DNA from 2 places in the Aureimonas sp. AU40 genome. Region 1 is predicted to be linked to the other one. Evidence: predicted binding sites of a transcription regulator. Region 1 holds the regulator's gene; the other holds the start of a gene.

The links. Region 1 encodes HrcA, which represses chaperone genes, less so after heat shock. Its sites were predicted from a motif close to GTTAGCACTCNCNNNNNGNGAGTGCTAAC; they were not measured.
Region 2: groES (co-chaperone GroES) is a predicted target of HrcA. The motif match lies at 4,349-4,377, and genes of this name have one in related genera.

The regions. Positions count from the first base shown of each region.
Region 1 covers NZ_BBWL01000039.1:108,404-116,143, forward strand. The annotation lists gene AUL32_RS26010 (YnfA family protein) at 1-311, opposite strand, end outside; gene hemW (radical SAM family heme chaperone HemW) at 679-1,899, opposite strand; gene rdgB (RdgB/HAM1 family non-canonical purine NTP pyrophosphatase) at 1,896-2,549, opposite strand; gene rph (ribonuclease PH) at 2,643-3,362, opposite strand; gene hrcA (heat-inducible transcriptional repressor HrcA) at 3,541-4,662, shown strand; gene grpE (nucleotide exchange factor GrpE) at 4,778-5,527, shown strand; gene AUL32_RS13280 (LysE/ArgO family amino acid transporter) at 5,593-6,201, opposite strand; gene AUL32_RS13285 (LysR family transcriptional regulator ArgP) at 6,302-7,207, shown strand; gene folD (bifunctional methylenetetrahydrofolate dehydrogenase/methenyltetrahydrofolate cyclohydrolase FolD) at 7,211-7,740, opposite strand, start outside.
Region 2 covers NZ_BBWL01000005.1:64,647-72,386, forward strand. The annotation lists gene fumC (class II fumarate hydratase) at 1-796, opposite strand, end outside; gene AUL32_RS02330 (CsbD family protein) at 951-1,142, opposite strand; gene AUL32_RS02335 (sulfite exporter TauE/SafE family protein) at 1,231-2,007, opposite strand; gene groL (chaperonin GroEL) at 2,254-3,900, opposite strand; gene groES (co-chaperone GroES) at 3,993-4,289, opposite strand; gene AUL32_RS02350 (pilus assembly protein TadG-related protein) at 4,584-6,509, shown strand; gene AUL32_RS02355 (TIGR01459 family HAD-type hydrolase) at 6,587-7,426, shown strand; gene AUL32_RS02360 (bifunctional riboflavin kinase/FAD synthetase) at 7,428-7,740, shown strand, end outside.

The DNA of each region.
Region 1 (7,740 bases):
AGGCTCGCGCCGCCGAGACAGAGCGCGGCGCCGGCGAGATCGAACCGGTCGGGCCGCACGCCCTCGACAGCCCAGAGCCAGACGAGCGAGGCCAGGATGTAGACCCCGCCATAGGCGGCATAGGCGCGACCGGCAAAGGCGGCATCGACCCGGGTCAGAAGAACAGCGAAAAGAACGAGGCAGGCAAGGCCCGGCGCGAGCCAGAGGGCGGAGCGCCCGAGCCGCACCACCGCCCAGAAGGCAAAGCAGCCCGCGATCTCAGCGAGCGCCGCCAGGGCGTAGAGCGCCAGCGTGGCGGCCGGGCCGCTCAAGGCCGGGCTTTCCAGGCCACCGCGGCAGCGCGGAGACGACGCGCCGATACGGAGCTCACGGAACGCGGCAGGACAGTTCGCGGCGTCGACGCGTCTCGCAATGTTCGGAGGGCGGGCCGAAGCGTCGTCGCACCCGCTGCGCTGCCGTGCGCGCGAGCCGGCGACGATCCCGCGACCCGGTTCCGCCCGGCACTGCGTTCCGCGCGTCCGGATGTCGACAAAAGGCTGCGCCTCGGACAGACCGGCGAGGCGGGGCCGGAGCGAAGGCACGGAGACTCGGCCGCCGCAGCATTGGAGCGGCAGCGCCTGCCCCGAAGCGACTTCGATGCGTCGCCCAACCGGCGCGCGCCACTTGCCACCGCGCCTCTCACGCCAGATCGGCGACGACCGCATCCAGCACCAGCATGCCGGCGGGCGTGGCGCGCAGCCGATCGGGGCCGATGCGCTCGATCATGCCGTGGCGGGTCAGTTCGGCCTCGACCTCGGCGTCGATGTCGCGCCCGGCCAGCTTGCGCCAGCGCTTGAGGTCGATGCCTTCCACGAGGCGCAGGCCCATGAGCATCAGCTCGTCGGCCTGCTCGTGCGAGGCGAGCGCCTCGTCCTCGACCTCGCCCGAATCCCAGTCCTCGACCATTTTCAGCCAGGTCTCGGGATGCTTCTCGTTGGCCACGGCATGGCGCGCGCCGTCCTTGCCCGGCAGGCGGGCATGGGCGCCGGGGCCGACGCCGGCATAAAGGCCGTAACGCCAATAGGTGAGATTGTGGCGCGATTCCGCGCCGGGCGCGGCGTGGTTGGAAATCTCGTAGGCCGGCAGGCCGTGGAACAGCGTCAGCTGCTGCGTCGCCTCGTAGAGATCGGCCGAAAGCTCGCCGTCCGGCACCACCAGCTTGCCCGCCTTGTGCAGGGCGTGGAAGATCGTGCCTTCCTCGATGGTCAGCTGGTAGAGCGAGAGATGGTCGGCGGCGAGCGAGATCGCCTCCGAAAGCTCGCGCTCCCAGGCTGGAACGCTCTGGCCGGGCCGGGCATAGATGAGGTCGAAGGACAGGCGCGGGAAGATCTCGCGCGCCAGCCGGATGGCACCGAGCGCCTGGGACACGTCGTGCATCCGGCCGAGGCGCTTCAGGTCCGCGTCGTTCAGCGCCTGGACGCCGAGCGAGACGCGGTTGACGCCGGCCGCGCGGTAGCCCCGGAAGCGCTCCGCCTCGACCGAGGTCGGGTTGGCCTCCAGCGTGATCTCGGCGCCCCCGGCGACCGTCCACTGGGCCGAGACCGCGTCGAGGATCGCGGCGACGGTGGCGGGCTCCATGAGCGAGGGCGTGCCGCCGCCGAGGAAGATGGACGTGACGGTCTCGCCCTTGGTGCGCCGGCCCTGCGCTGCGATCTCGCGGCGGAAGGCCTCGACGAAGCGCCCCTGGTCCACCGGCTGGTGGCGCACATGGCTGTTGAAGTCGCAATAGGGGCACTTGGCCGCGCAGAAGGGCCAGTGGACATAGACCCCGAAGCCCGGCTCGCCGGCGGGCGGCGTGTAGGGGCGGATCTGCGAAATGGGGCGGGCAAGGGGGCTGGCGGGCGCCATCATGACGTTCATGCGAGCCCAAGCGCCTCCCGCGCGAAGATCTGGAACGCCCGTGCCCGGTGCGACAGGGCGTCGGGCTGCCCCGGCACCCAGCCGTGCTTCTCCTGCGACTGCATCTCGCCGAAGGTGCGCGTTTCGCCCTCCGGCAGGAAGCAGGGATCGTAGCCGAAGCCGAGCGTGCCGCGCGGCGGCCAGACGATCGTGCCCTCGACCTCGCCGCGATAAAGCCGCGTCTCGCCATCGGGCGAGGCGAGGCAGAGAACGGCGACGAAGCGCGCGGTGCGCCGCTCCGGCGTGGTGGCGCCGGCCGCCTGCAGCTTCTCCTCGATATTGCGCATGGCCATGGTGAAGTCCTTGTCGGGACCCGCCCATCGCGCGGAATAGATGCCGGGATCGCCGCCCAGCGCGTCCACCACCAGCCCCGAATCGTCGCTGAGCGCCAGAAGGCCGGTCGCCTTGGCTGCGGCCAGCGCCTTCAGCGCCGCGTTCTCCTCGAAGGTCGTGCCGGTTTCCTCGGGCTCGGGCAGGGCCTTGTCGGCCGCCGAGACCACCTCGAAGCCGAGCGGCCCCAGAAGCTCGCGGAATTCGGCGATCTTGCCGCCATTGTGGCTGGCGATCAGGAGCGGGCCGCCGGCGGGGTCGAGAAGAGGGGAGTGCGTCATGGCTGCCTGTCGATTGCTTGAAAGGCGGCGCGCACGGCCCCGTCCGTCGTCATGAGATATGCGCCCCGAAACTGATCCGAGGCTACATCTTTATCAGCCTTCGAGGCACTGCCGCTGGTGCGTCACCAGCTCGCCGATGCCCTTTTCGGCCAGCTTCATCAGCGCGTCGAGTTCGGCGCGCGAGAAGGGCTCGCCCTCGGCCGTGCCCTGGATCTCGACGATGCCGCCGCGCCCGGTGAGCACGAAGTTGGCGTCGGTGTCGGCCGCCGAATCCTCGAGATAGTCGAGGTCGAGGATCGGCTCGCCCTTGTAGATGCCGCAGGAGATCGCGGCGACATGGTCCTTCAGCACCTTGTCGCGCTTCAGCATGCCGCGCGTCTCCATCCAGGACAGGCAGTCCGAGAGGGCGATGAAGGCGCCGGTGATCGAGGCCGTGCGGGTGCCGCCGTCGGCCTGGATCACGTCGCAGTCCACCGTGATCATGCGCTCGCCCAGCGCCTGGAGATCGACCACGGCGCGCAGCGAGCGCGCCACCAGCCGCTGGATCTCCTGCGTGCGGCCGCTCTGCTTGCCGCTGGCCGCCTCGCGCTTCATGCGCTCGCCCGTGGCGCGCGGCAGCATGCCGTATTCGGCGGTGACCCAGCCCTTGCCGGAATTCTTCAGCCAGCCCGGCACGCGCTCTTCCAGGCTCGCCGCGCACAGGACATGGGTGTCGCCGAACTTGACGAGGCACGAGCCCTCAGCATGGCGCGAAACGCCGCGCTCCAGCGAAACGGGACGCAGTTCGTCGTTCTGGCGTTTGGAAGGCCGCATAGGCAAGGTGATCCGCATTAACAAAGCTTGAACCCGCCTCTTAATGATTGCGGCCCGGATTGGGAATAGCGCTGGAAGAGAAGAGGGTTCGGGAGAGGCGGCGCCCGTGCCGGACACCCCGCGGCTGCCCGATGCCGCCCGCCTTGGCGCAAACCCCTGGCCTCCCTATAAGAGAGGCATGAAGCGCACGTTGCCCCCCTTTGCCGAACTCCTGTCCGGCCAGAGCGCCCTCACGGGCGCGCTCGACGAGCGTTCGCGCGAGATCTTTCGCCTAATCGTGGACTCCTATCTGGAGTCGGGCGAGCCGCTGGGCTCGCGCAACCTGTCGCGCCTCCTGTCCAACTCGCTCTCGCCTGCCTCGATCCGCAACGTCATGTCGGATCTCGAAGCGCTGGGCCTGATCTACGCGCCGCATGTCTCGGCCGGGCGCCTGCCGACGGAGGTCGGCCTGCGCTTCTTCGTGGACGCCTTCCTGGAGGTCGGCGACGTGCCGGAGCGCGAGCGGGCCGAGATCGAGGAGAAGGTGCGCGACCATGGCGAGCGCCGCCCGGTGGACGCCCTGCTGACGGAAGCCTCGCAGCTTCTGTCCGGCCTGTCGCGCGGGGCGGGCATCGTGGTCGCCGCCAAGGCCGATCCGCGCCTCAAGCATATCGAGTTCGTGCGCCTCGACGCGGCGCGCGCGCTGGTGGTGCTGGTGGGCGAGAACGGGGAGGTGGAGAACCGCGTCCTGGCCCTGCCGCCCGGCATCACGGCGGCGCAGCTGGTGGAGGCGGCCAACTTCCTGAACGCCCATGTGGTGGGGCGCACGCTGGGCGAGGCGCGCGGGCGCATCGAGACGCTGAAGGCCGAGACCTCGCGCCAGCTGGACGAGCTGTCGCGCCAGCTGGTCGACGCCGGCCTGGCGGTCTGGGCGGGCGAGGGCGCCGGCCAGCCCTCGCGCCTCATCGTGCGCGGCCGGGCCAATCTTCTGGACAGCGTGTCGGCCGCCGACGATCTCGACCGGCTGCGCCATCTGTTCGACGATCTGGAGTCCAAGACCTCGATCATGGAGCTGATCGATCTGGCCGAGGCGGGCAACGGCGTGCGCATCTTCATCGGCTCGGAAAACAAGCTCTTCTCGCTCTCGGGCTCCTCGCTGGTGATCGCGCCCTATTCCGATTCGCAGGAGCGGGTGATCGGCGCGGTGGGGGTGATCGGCCCGACACGGCTCAACTACCGCCGCATCGTTCCTATGGTGGATTACACCGCGCGGCTGGTGTCGCGCCTTCTGGCGAGCGGGGCGCCGTCGCGCCGGCCTTGATTTCCGGCCCGCCTCATTCGATATGCCGCAGCGACGAACCCTTCGGAGGGCTGGCGCGGCGGCCGCACGGCGGCGCCCGGCCGGCCCGTCCCTTTGACGCGAACAGGAGTGCCCCATGACAGGCGAGAGCGAAAAGCACGTGAACGACCACGCGGACGAGGCCGGCGCGTATTCCGCTGGCGGCGCGGCCTATTTCAAAGGGTCCGGCGTGTCGGGCGCGGCCGCCGGGGCGCAGGAGCCCGGCGCGCATGCCGATGCTGGCGAAGCGGGCGCCGAGCCCTCCGGCTGGGCCGGCGCGGAAGCGCACGAGGCGCTGCAGGGGCGCGTCGCCGAGCTGGAAGCCGAGAACGCCGACGTGAAGGACCGTCTGGTGCGCCTTGCCGCCGACATGGAGAACCTTCGCCGCCGCACCGAGCGCGAAGTGAAGGACGCCCGCCAGTTCGCGGTCGCCAATTTCGCCCGCGACATGCTCGCCGTGTCCGACAATCTCGCCCGCGCGCTGCAGGCGATCCCCGAGGGCGCGCGCGAGGCCGATGCCGGCCTGCAGACGCTGGCCGAGGGCGTGGAACTGACCGGGCGCGCCATGCAGTCCACCCTGGAGCGCCACGGCGTGAAGAAGCTGGAGCCCGAGGGCCAGCGCTTCGACCCCAACTTCCATCAGGCCATGTTCGAGATTCCCAACGCCGAGCTGCCGAACAACACGGTGGTGCAGGTCGTGCAGGAAGGCTACGCCATCGGCGAGCGCGTGCTGCGCCCGGCCATGGTGGGCGTGTCCAAGGGCGGCCCGAAGGTCGCCGTGGGCGCGGACGCCAACGCCGCGCCGGCCAAGCCCGGCGTGCCCGACGAGTCCAGCCAGGACGCCTGAGCCGCCTCGCTCCTCGCGCCATTCCAAAGCCCCGCATCACGCGATGCGGGGCTTTTTTCGTCCGGTCAGGCGCCGAGCAGAAGCTTGGCGGCGATGCCCCACATAACGAGCCCGATCGCCAGTTCCAGCGCGCGCCAGGCGCTGGGGCGCTCGAAGACAGGGCGCAGCCAGCGCGCGCCGTAGCCGAGCGCGAAAAAGAAGCCGAAGGATGCGGTGACGGCGCCCGCTCCGAAGGCGAGCTCGCGGCCGGGAAAGCGCGTCGACAGACTGCCGATCAGAACCACCGTGTCGAGATAGACATGCGGGTTGGCCCAGGTCAGCACGAGGCAGGTCGCGAGCGCCTGCGCCCGGTTGCCCGCTCCCGTGGTCGCCAGTTGCAGCGCGTCGCTGGCGCGAAAGGCGCGGTGGAGGCTTTTGGCGCCGTACCAGACGAGAAAGGCCGCCCCGAGAAGCCGCAGCGCCGGGTCGAGCATGGGCAGAACGGCGGCGACGCGCGCGAAGCTTGAGACACCGAGCGTGATGAGAAGCGCGTCCGACACCGCGCAGGCCAGACACACGGCGAAGACATGCGCCCCCATGATCCCCTGCCTCAGGACGAAGGCGTTCTGCGCGCCGATCGCCAGGATCAGCGTCAGCCCCGTTGTCAGCCCCGTGCCATAGGCCGTCATGTCCATCTGTGCGCCTTCCCGCGTCCGAATGGGGACGAGCTAGCATGACACGGCGATGAAGGGGCGTTAAACCGATTTAGGCTGATGAAGCGGAGCTAATGGCGAGATGCTGGACTATCCCGCGTTGCGCGCGCTGGCGGCGGTGATCCGCACCGGCAGTTTCGAGAAGGCGGCGGGCGTCCTGAACGTCACGCCCTCGGCCGTGTCGCAGCGCGTGCGGCAACTCGAGGAGCGGGTCGGCACGGTTCTGGTGGAGCGTGGCCAGCCCTGCCGCGCGACCGAGAAGGGCGACTGGCTTTGCCGGCACATGGATCAGGTCGGCCTTCTGGAAACCGAGCTCTTCGCGCAGCTGCCGGCCTTGGCAGGAGAGAACGAGGGCGCCTTGCGCCCGACCCTGCCGCTCGCCACCAATGCCGACAGTCTCGGCACCTGGTTTCTTCCGGCGCTTGCCCATTTTGCGCAGGAAAGCGACCCGCTTCTCGACATCGCGGTGGACGATCAGGACCATACGGCGGATTGGCTGCGGCGCGGCCGGGTGCTCGCCGCCGTCACCGCTCTTGCCCAGCCCGTGCAGGGCTGCCGCTCCACGCCGCTCGGGAGCCTGCGCTATGTCGCGACCGCCAGCCCCGCCTTCGTCCGTCGCCATTTCGCGGAAGGCGTGACGCCCGAGGCGCTCGGCCGCGCGCCCGCCCTTACCTTCAACCGCAAGGACCGGCTGCAGAGCGGCTGGATCGCGGCCAATTTCGGCGAGGCGATCACCCATCCCACGCACTGGCTGCCGTCGACGCAGGGTTTCGTGGACGCTTGCCGGCTCGGGCTCGGCTGGGGTCTGAACCCGGTTTCCCTGGTGCGGGATCATTTGGAGGCCGGGCGGCTGGTCGAACTCCTGCCCGGCCGCCCCTACGACACGCCGCTCTTCTGGCAGGTCAGCCGGCTTGCCGCCGAGCGCCTGACCCCTCTCACCCGCGCCGTGGTGGACACCGCGCGGCGCGAGCTGGTTCAGCCGGAGTAACGATCAGAAGCGCGGGCGCGGCTCGCCGGCGGCGCGGCAGGCGCTTGCCAGCGTGTTGGCCATGAGCATGGCGATCGTCATCGGCCCGACGCCGCCGGGAACCGGCGTCAAGGCCGAGGCGACCGTGGCGATTTCCTCGGAGGCGACGTCGCCGACGAGCCGCGTCCGGCCTTCGCCCTTTTCGGGCGCGGGCACGCGGTTGATGCCGACATCGATCACCACCGCGCCGGGCTTCACGCTGTCGGCGCGCAGGAAGTGCGGGCGGCCGATCGCGGCAACCAGGATGTCCGCCTCGCGGCAAAGCGCCGGCAAATCCTTCGTACGCGAATGAGCGACCGTCACCGTGGCGTTGGCGAGCAGCAGAAGCTGCGCCATGGGCTTGCCGACGAGATTGGAGCGCCCGACCACCACGGCGCGCTTGCCCGAGAGATCGTCGCCCAGCACGCTGCGCAGGAGAACCATGCAACCGGCCGGCGTGCAGGGCACGAAGGCCTCGTCGGTCTGGCCGCTGGCGAGGCGCCCGGCGTTCACCA
Region 2 (7,740 bases), on a different contig from region 1:
CGAACTTGTTCTCGGCGGTGCGGAAGGGCAGGCCGGTGAGCGAGGCGATCTCGTCGGCGATCTTCACGTCGAAGCCGACCGGGGCGTTGAGGCCGGTGCCGACCGCCGTGCCGCCCTGCGCCAGCGCGAAGACGTCGTAGAGCGCCTTCTCGATCCGGATCTTGCCGAGCTGGAGCGCTGCGGCGTAGCCGGAGAACTCCTGGCCGAGCGTGATCGGCGTCGCATCTTGCGTGTGGGTGCGGCCGATCTTGATGATGTGGTCGAATTCATTCGCCTTGGCGTCAAGCGAAGCGTGCAGCGCGTCGATCGCCGGCAGGATGCGCTTGGTGGTCTCGATCGCCACGGCGACGTGGATCGCGGTCGGGAACACGTCGTTGGACGACTGGCCCATATTGACGTGGTCGTTCGGGTGGATCGGCTTCTTGGAGCCCATCTCGCCGCCCAGCATCTCGATGCCGCGGTTGGAGATGACCTCGTTGACGTTCATATTGGTCTGCGTGCCCGAGCCGGTCTGGTAGACCACGAGCGGGAAATGATCGTCGAGCTTGCCGGAGATCACCTCGTCGGCCGCCGTCTCGATCGTCCCGGCGATCCCGCCGTCGAGCTTGCCCATGGCGCGGTTGACGCGCGCTGCGGCCTTCTTGACCGTGGCGAGGGCGTGGATAACGGCGATCGGCTGCTTGTCGGTGCCGATGCGGAAATTGTTGAGCGAGCGCTCGGTCTGCGCCCCCCAGTAGCGGTCGCTCGCGACGTCGATCGCGCCGATCGAATCGGTCTCGCGTCTGGTGCTGGTCATCGGTCTTCCCCTCGCGACAAGGCGCCCGCTGATCCTATCTGGATGGGGCACCCTCGCGCGGTTATCACGACAGGCCAGCGGCGCGAAACCCTTTGCCGCAACGAAAAAGAGCCAGCCTTGCGGCTGGCTCCTTCTTCAAACGGTTCAGGTGCGCTCAGTGCTTGGCGCCGACCTGATCCTTTACGGCGTCCTTGACCTTGCCGTAGTTCTTCTCGGTCTTGCCCTCGACCTGGTCGGCCATGCCTTCGGCCTGGAGACGTTCGTTACCGACGAGCTTGCCGACGCCTTCCTTGATCTTGCCACCGACTTCCTTGGCGCCACCAGAAATTTCGTTCTTGTCGACCATGATCGTCTCCTCAAGATTGTATCGGACGGCGTGTCCGACTTTCGAAAAGGAGAACCGCCGAGGGGTGCGATCCGTTCCAGACCCGGCATTACATTTTGGAAAGGATTCCATAGAGCTGCTGCAGCGCCAGCGCGCAGATCAACAGGCCGACGATGCGCAGGAGCAGGCGCTCGGGGATGCGCTTCACGGCATAGCCGGCGAGCGGCGCAGCCAGAACGCCGCCCGCGATCAGGCCGAGAACCGACAGGGCGTGGTCTGTGAGATCCCCCGCTTCTTCCCAATGCCCCGTCAGCAGCGCGACGAGGAAGGACAGCGAGACCGAAAGCGTGATCAGGAACTCGGCCGCGTTCACCGTGCCGATGACATAGCGCGGCTGGCCGCCGGCCCCGAGCAGGCCGGAGGTGACGATCGGCCCCCATCCGCCGCCGCCGACCGAATCGAGAAAGCCGCCCGCAGCGCCCAGCGGCGGCACGAGCGCCATCGGCGTCTGGGCGCGTGGCAGCTTGCGGAAGGAGCGCAGCGTCAGCATCACGCCGATCACCGCGAGATAGGCCGCGACGAAGGGGCGGATCGAGGAACTGTCGATCGAGGTGAGGACATAGGTGCCGAGCACCGCGCCGAGGACGCCGAAGGGCACGAGGCGCCAGAACAGCTTCCAGTCGATATTGCGATTGGCGATATGGGCCGTGCCGGAGGCGGCCGTGGTGAAGAGCTCGGCCGTGTGGACGGACGCGGAGGCGACCGACGGCGGCACGCCGAAGCTCATGAGAACCGTGGAGGAGATGACGCCATAGGCCATGCCGAGCGCGCCGTCGACGAGCTGCGCCAGCGACCCGACGAAGAAGAAGATGAGAAATTCGCTCATGCGGCGTCCTGATGCGACGAGGCCGACGCCCCGGGTTTCGGGCGCTCTTAGACTCGAAAACACCCTTCGGCGCCAGCGCGGGCCGATCACGCCCGAGGGGAAATGCCTGACAACCGCGTGGTCGTCGAGGAGAGGCCGAGCAAAGCAGAAAATCGGACGGCCCAACGAAAAAGGGGCCCGCGCGAGCGAGCCCCTGATCTTGGCGTGGAACGCCGGCGCCCTTGCGGCGCCGGAAGTCCGGTCGGCTTAGAAGTCCATGCCGCCCATGCCGCCCATGCCGCCGCCGCCCGGCATCGAAGGGGCGCCGGAGTCCTTGCGGGGAGCTTCCGAGATCATGGCTTCCGTGGTGACGAGCAGGCCGGCGACCGAGGCCGCGTCCTGGAGCGCCGAGCGAACGACCTTCACCGGGTCGACGATGCCGGCCTGGATCATGTCGCCGTATTCGCCGGTCTGGGCGTTGTAGCCGTAGGTCAGCGACGAGTTGTCGAGGATCTTGCCGACCACGATCGAGCCTTCGCCGCCCGCGTTCTGGACGATCTGACGGATCGGAGCCTGGAGCGCCTTGCGGACGATGGCGATGCCGGCGTCCTGATCGGCGTTCTCGCCCTTGAGGTCGACCGAGTTGGAAGCGCGCAGGAGAGCGACGCCGCCGCCGGGGACGATGCCTTCTTCCACGGCCGCGCGGGTCGCGTTGAGAGCGTCGTCAACGCGGTCCTTCTTTTCCTTGACTTCGACTTCCGTCGAGCCGCCGACGCGGATCACCGCGACGCCGCCGGCGAGCTTGGCCAGGCGCTCCTGGAGCTTCTCGCGGTCGTAGTCCGAGGTGGTCTCCTCGATCTGCTGCTTGATCTGGGCGACGCGCGCCTTGATGCCGTCGGCTTCACCGTTGCCGTCGACGATCGTGGTGTTCTCCTTGGTGATGGAGACCTTCTTGGCGCGGCCGAGCATGTCGAGCGTGACGCTCTCGAGCTTGATGCCGAGGTCTTCGGAGATGACCTGGCCGCCCGTGAGGATCGCGATGTCCTCGAGCATGGCCTTGCGGCGGTCGCCGAAGCCCGGAGCCTTGACGGCGGCGATCTTCAGGCCGCCACGCAGCTTGTTGACCACGAGCGTGGCGAGAGCCTCGCCCTCGACGTCCTCGGCGATGATGACGAGCGGACGGCCCGACTGCACGACAGCCTCGAGGACCGGCAGCATCGCCTGGAGGTTGGAGAGCTTCTTCTCATGCAGGAGGATGTAGGCATCCTCGAGCTCGGCGATCATCTTCTCGGCATTGGTCACGAAGTAGGGCGAGAGGTAGCCCCGGTCGAACTGCATGCCTTCGACGACTTCGAGCTCGGTCTCGGCGGTCTTGGCTTCCTCGACGGTGATGACACCCTCGTTGCCGACCTTCTGCATCGCCGAGGCGATCATCTGGCCGATTTCCTTCTCGCCGTTGGCGGAGATGGTGCCGACCTGCGCGACCTCGTCGGAGGTCTCGATCTTGCGGGCGGAGGAGACGAGCGTCTCGACGACCTTGGCGACTGCCGCGTCGATGCCGCGCTTGACGTCCATCGGGTTCATGCCGGCGGCAACCGCCTTGGCGCCCTCGCGGACGATGGCCTGGGCCAGGACCGTCGCGGTGGTGGTGCCGTCACCGGCCTTGTCGTTGGTCTTCGAGGCCACTTCGCGCACCATCTGGGCGCCCATGTTCTCGAACTTGTCCTCGAGCTCGATCTCCTTGGCGACGGACACGCCGTCCTTGGTGATGCGAGGCGCGCCGAACGACTTGTCGATCACGACGTTGCGGCCCTTGGGGCCGAGCGTGACCTTTACCGCGTCGGCGAGAATGTCGACGCCGCGCAGCATGCGCTCGCGGGCGTCACGACCGAATTTGACTTCCTTGGCAGCCATGATCTTATCTCCTGGGCGCGCCGGAGGCCGGTCCGCGCCGTCGTAAAGGGAAGGGGGAAGGAACGGGCCGAAATCTCAGCCCGGCCAATGGCTCAGCCGACGATCCCCAGGATGTCGGATTCCTTCATGATGAGCAGGTCTTCGCCGCCGAGCTTGATCTCGGTGCCCGACCACTTGCCGAACAGGATGCGGTCGCCGGCCTTGACCTCGAGCGGGTTGACCTTGCCGGTCTCGTCGCGCGCGCCGGCGCCGACGGCGACGATCTCGCCTTCCTGCGGCTTTTCCTTCGCGGTGTCCGGGATGATGATGCCGCCGGCCGTCTTGCTCTCGGACTCGACGCGCCGCACCACGACTCGATCATGCAGAGGGCGGAAGTTCACGTTGGCCATCTCAGTCGAACCTTCTTGGGCTTAGGGGATCGAGCGCCCGGAAGCGGCCGATCCAGGATTCTGGCACTCGCTAACGTGGAGTGCTAACGAGCCGCTAGATAGGGGAGGAGGGGCCGCGCTGTCAAGGTTGGAGACAGGTCCGCCGTTAAGCGAGATGAAGCGCCGTTAGTTTGGCAACCCTTGAAACTTTGACCTGCGCGCAAAGAGGAATCGTAAGGAATCAAGGGGTATCCGTGGGACGACCGATCGTCTGGGCGGCAACGAAGCCGCCTGTCGCGCAGAGGGGTCAACCGCATGGATCGTTTCTCCCCCGCTTCCTTCGAGCCTCAGGGCGTGGTTCGGCGATTTGTCGCCGACCGGAACGGCAATTTCGCGATCATGGCGGCGGTGATCTTCATCCCGGTCCTGATGTCCATCGCGGCCGCCGCCGACATCAGTCTCTTCTACAGCGATCGGACGGCGGTGCAGTCCGCCGCCGACGCAGCCGCACTCGCCACCGCCAAGCGCTTCGGCACCGACCCCAATCCCCAGACCCTTCAAACCTATGCGCAGAACGTGTTCACCGCGAACATGGCCAGCGTTTCGCGGACCACCAGCACGTTGAAATACGAGGGCACGGACTGGACGCCGGAGGGCACGCGCGAATTGCGCCTTTCGGTCTGCTCGACCTACGACCCCGTATTCCTGTCGGCGCTGAACATTTCTTTCCCCGGCCTCAAGGGAGGGGACTGCGCCAAGGCGGAAAGCGTCGTGGCGGTCGGCTCGACCACGGTCGAGGTCGCCTTCGTCCTCGATACGTCGGGCTCGATGAACGACAGCCCGGCGGCCGGCGGCCCCGCCAAGATCACGACGCTCAAGGCGCAGGCGGCCAAGGCGATCAACACGATCTTCGGCTCGGGCAACTCGACGGGGGGCGAGGACCCGGTGCGCGTCGGCATCGTGCCGTTCTCGGGCGGCGTTAATATAGGCGCGGATCACCTCAATGACTGGTGGATGGATCCGAAGGGTCTTTCGCCGATCCATCATGAGAACCTGGACTGGCAGACGAGCTACTTTGTGCCGGACGCGCTTCTGGGAGCAGCAGTGACCGATACGGCGACGCTGTCGCCACTCGGGGCTGGTTGGGTTTCCACGCTCCATCCAACGACCTTTCTGACCCGGCAATATCTCTACAAGGCGATGGGTCCGAAGAATTCGAACTGGGCCTATCGAGGCTGCGTCGAGTCGAGGCCTGCTCCCTATGCTCTGTTGGACACCGCCCCGTCCGAGTTGAACCCGTCCACGCTCTTTGTTCCGTTCTTTGCGCCGGACGAGCCGGAGTCCTCCGCGTGGTCAGGCTGGTCGAATAGTTATGTCAAGGACTACAACGCCTCCGATGGCGATAAAAAACGCCGGTATAATTTTAATGGATACAGCAACTACCGTTTGGCGCTGACGGATGTCCGTAAGTATCTGATCAATCCTGCAATCGACGACCGCCTGGCGAACAACTATCGCAATTCTCCGAGCTTCATGTGCGACTCGGCCCCGTTGACGCCTCTTACGAACGACAAGACCAGCGCTCTTTCGGCCGTTGGCGGTCTCGTGGCGACGGGCGCGACCAACGTGCCGCAGGGGGTGGAGTGGGGCTGGAAGGTTCTGTCCAAGAACGAGCCCTTTCCCGAAGGCCGGGCGTCGGGAGACGAGAACAACATCAAGGCCATGATCGTCATGACCGACGGTCAGAACACATACTATAATTCTGGGAGCGAGGCGATCTCCGCTTTCGGCGCCTATGGCTATGCCAGCTATCCCGAACGTAATTTCACCGTCCCGCGTCTGTTCGACTACAAGACGGGCGTCTCCACGGCCACGACCGACACCAACTACACGGCGGCGCTGAACGGACGCCTCGCCGCGATCTGCGAGAATGCCAAGGCGGATGGCAAGATCAAGCTGAAGGACGGCTCGGGCAAGCAATTGTCCGACGAGAAGGGGCCGGTCTCGCGCGACGGCGTTTTGATCTACACGATCGCCTTCGACATTCCGGCCCAGTACCAGACCATGGTCAACGGGCTTCTCAAGGGCTGCGCCTCCTACAAGCTCGGCGACCTTCGCAACACCAATCTCGCCTATAAGGACAAGGGCAAGTATTTCTACAGCGCCTCCAACGCCAAGGATCTGGAAAGCGCCTTCAGCGACATCATGGCCTCGCTGACCAGCCTTCGCATCGCGCGCTAAAGAGCGGCTCGCCTTGACCCGTCCGGTGCGCCTCCGATATCGCGAGGGCGCTCAAGGTCAGGCGAGAGAAGGCGGACATGGCTCAGACACTGGAATCGATCGGCCGCCTCGGCGAGCTGTCCGGCCGCTACGGCGCCGTCTTCTGCGATGTCTGGGGCGTCGTGCACGATGGGGAGGCCAAGAACCCGCCCGCCGAGGCCGCGCTGATCGAAACGCGCCGGGGAGGCGCGCATGTGGTGCTTCTCACCAATTCGCCCCGGCCGGCCGAGGGCGTTCGCGAACAGCTCGACGCGCTCGGCGTCTCGCGCGAGGCCTATGACGCGATCGTCACTTCGGGCGACGCTACGCGCGCGCTGATCTCGGCCGGTTCGCGGCGCGTCTTCCATATCGGCACGCCGCGCAACGAGGACCTGTTCGAGGGGCTGCATCTCGATCTCCTGCCGCCGGAAGAGGCCGACCTCGTGGTGGCGACGGGCCTGTTCGACGACGAGCGCGAAACGCCGGAGGACTACGCCCCGCTGCTGGACCGGCTGGCGGCCCGCAATCTGCCGATGATCTGCGCCAATCCCGACATCGTCGTTCATCGCGGCGAGCGGCTGATCTATTGCGCGGGCGCGGTGGCCAGGAGCTATGCCGAGCGCGGCCAGATCGTGCATCTCGCCGGCAAGCCGCATCCGCCGATCTACGACGTCGCCCGCTCGCTCCTGCCCAAGGAGGACGCCGCGATCCTGTGCATCGGCGACGGGATGTTCACGGACGTGAAGGGCGCCAATACGCTCGACGCCGACTGCCTCTTCATTTCGGACGGCATCCACCGCGAGGAACTGGCCGAGGCGGGCGGCGACCCGGCGCGGCTTGGAGCAGCGCTCGAAGCGCGGGGCCTCAAGGCCCGCTTCGTCCAGCCGTTCCTGCGCTGACATGCGGGCGGGTTCGCGAGCCATCCAGCGTATCGGGGCCGCAAGCGCCCTGCCGGCGAACCTGCGCGGCGGCGTGGTGGCGATCGGCAATTTCGATGGCGTGCATCGCGGCCATCAGGCGGTGATCGACACGGCGCGCGCGGTCGCTGAACGAGAGGGGCGCCCGCTCCTATGCCTCACCTTCGAGCCGCATCCGCGCAGCGTGTTCCGCCCGCAGGCGCCGGTGGCGCGGCTGACGCCGGCCTCGATGAAGGCGCGCCTGCTCGGCGCGCTCGGGGTCAAGGCCGTGGTGGAGCAGCCCTTCGACCTCGAAT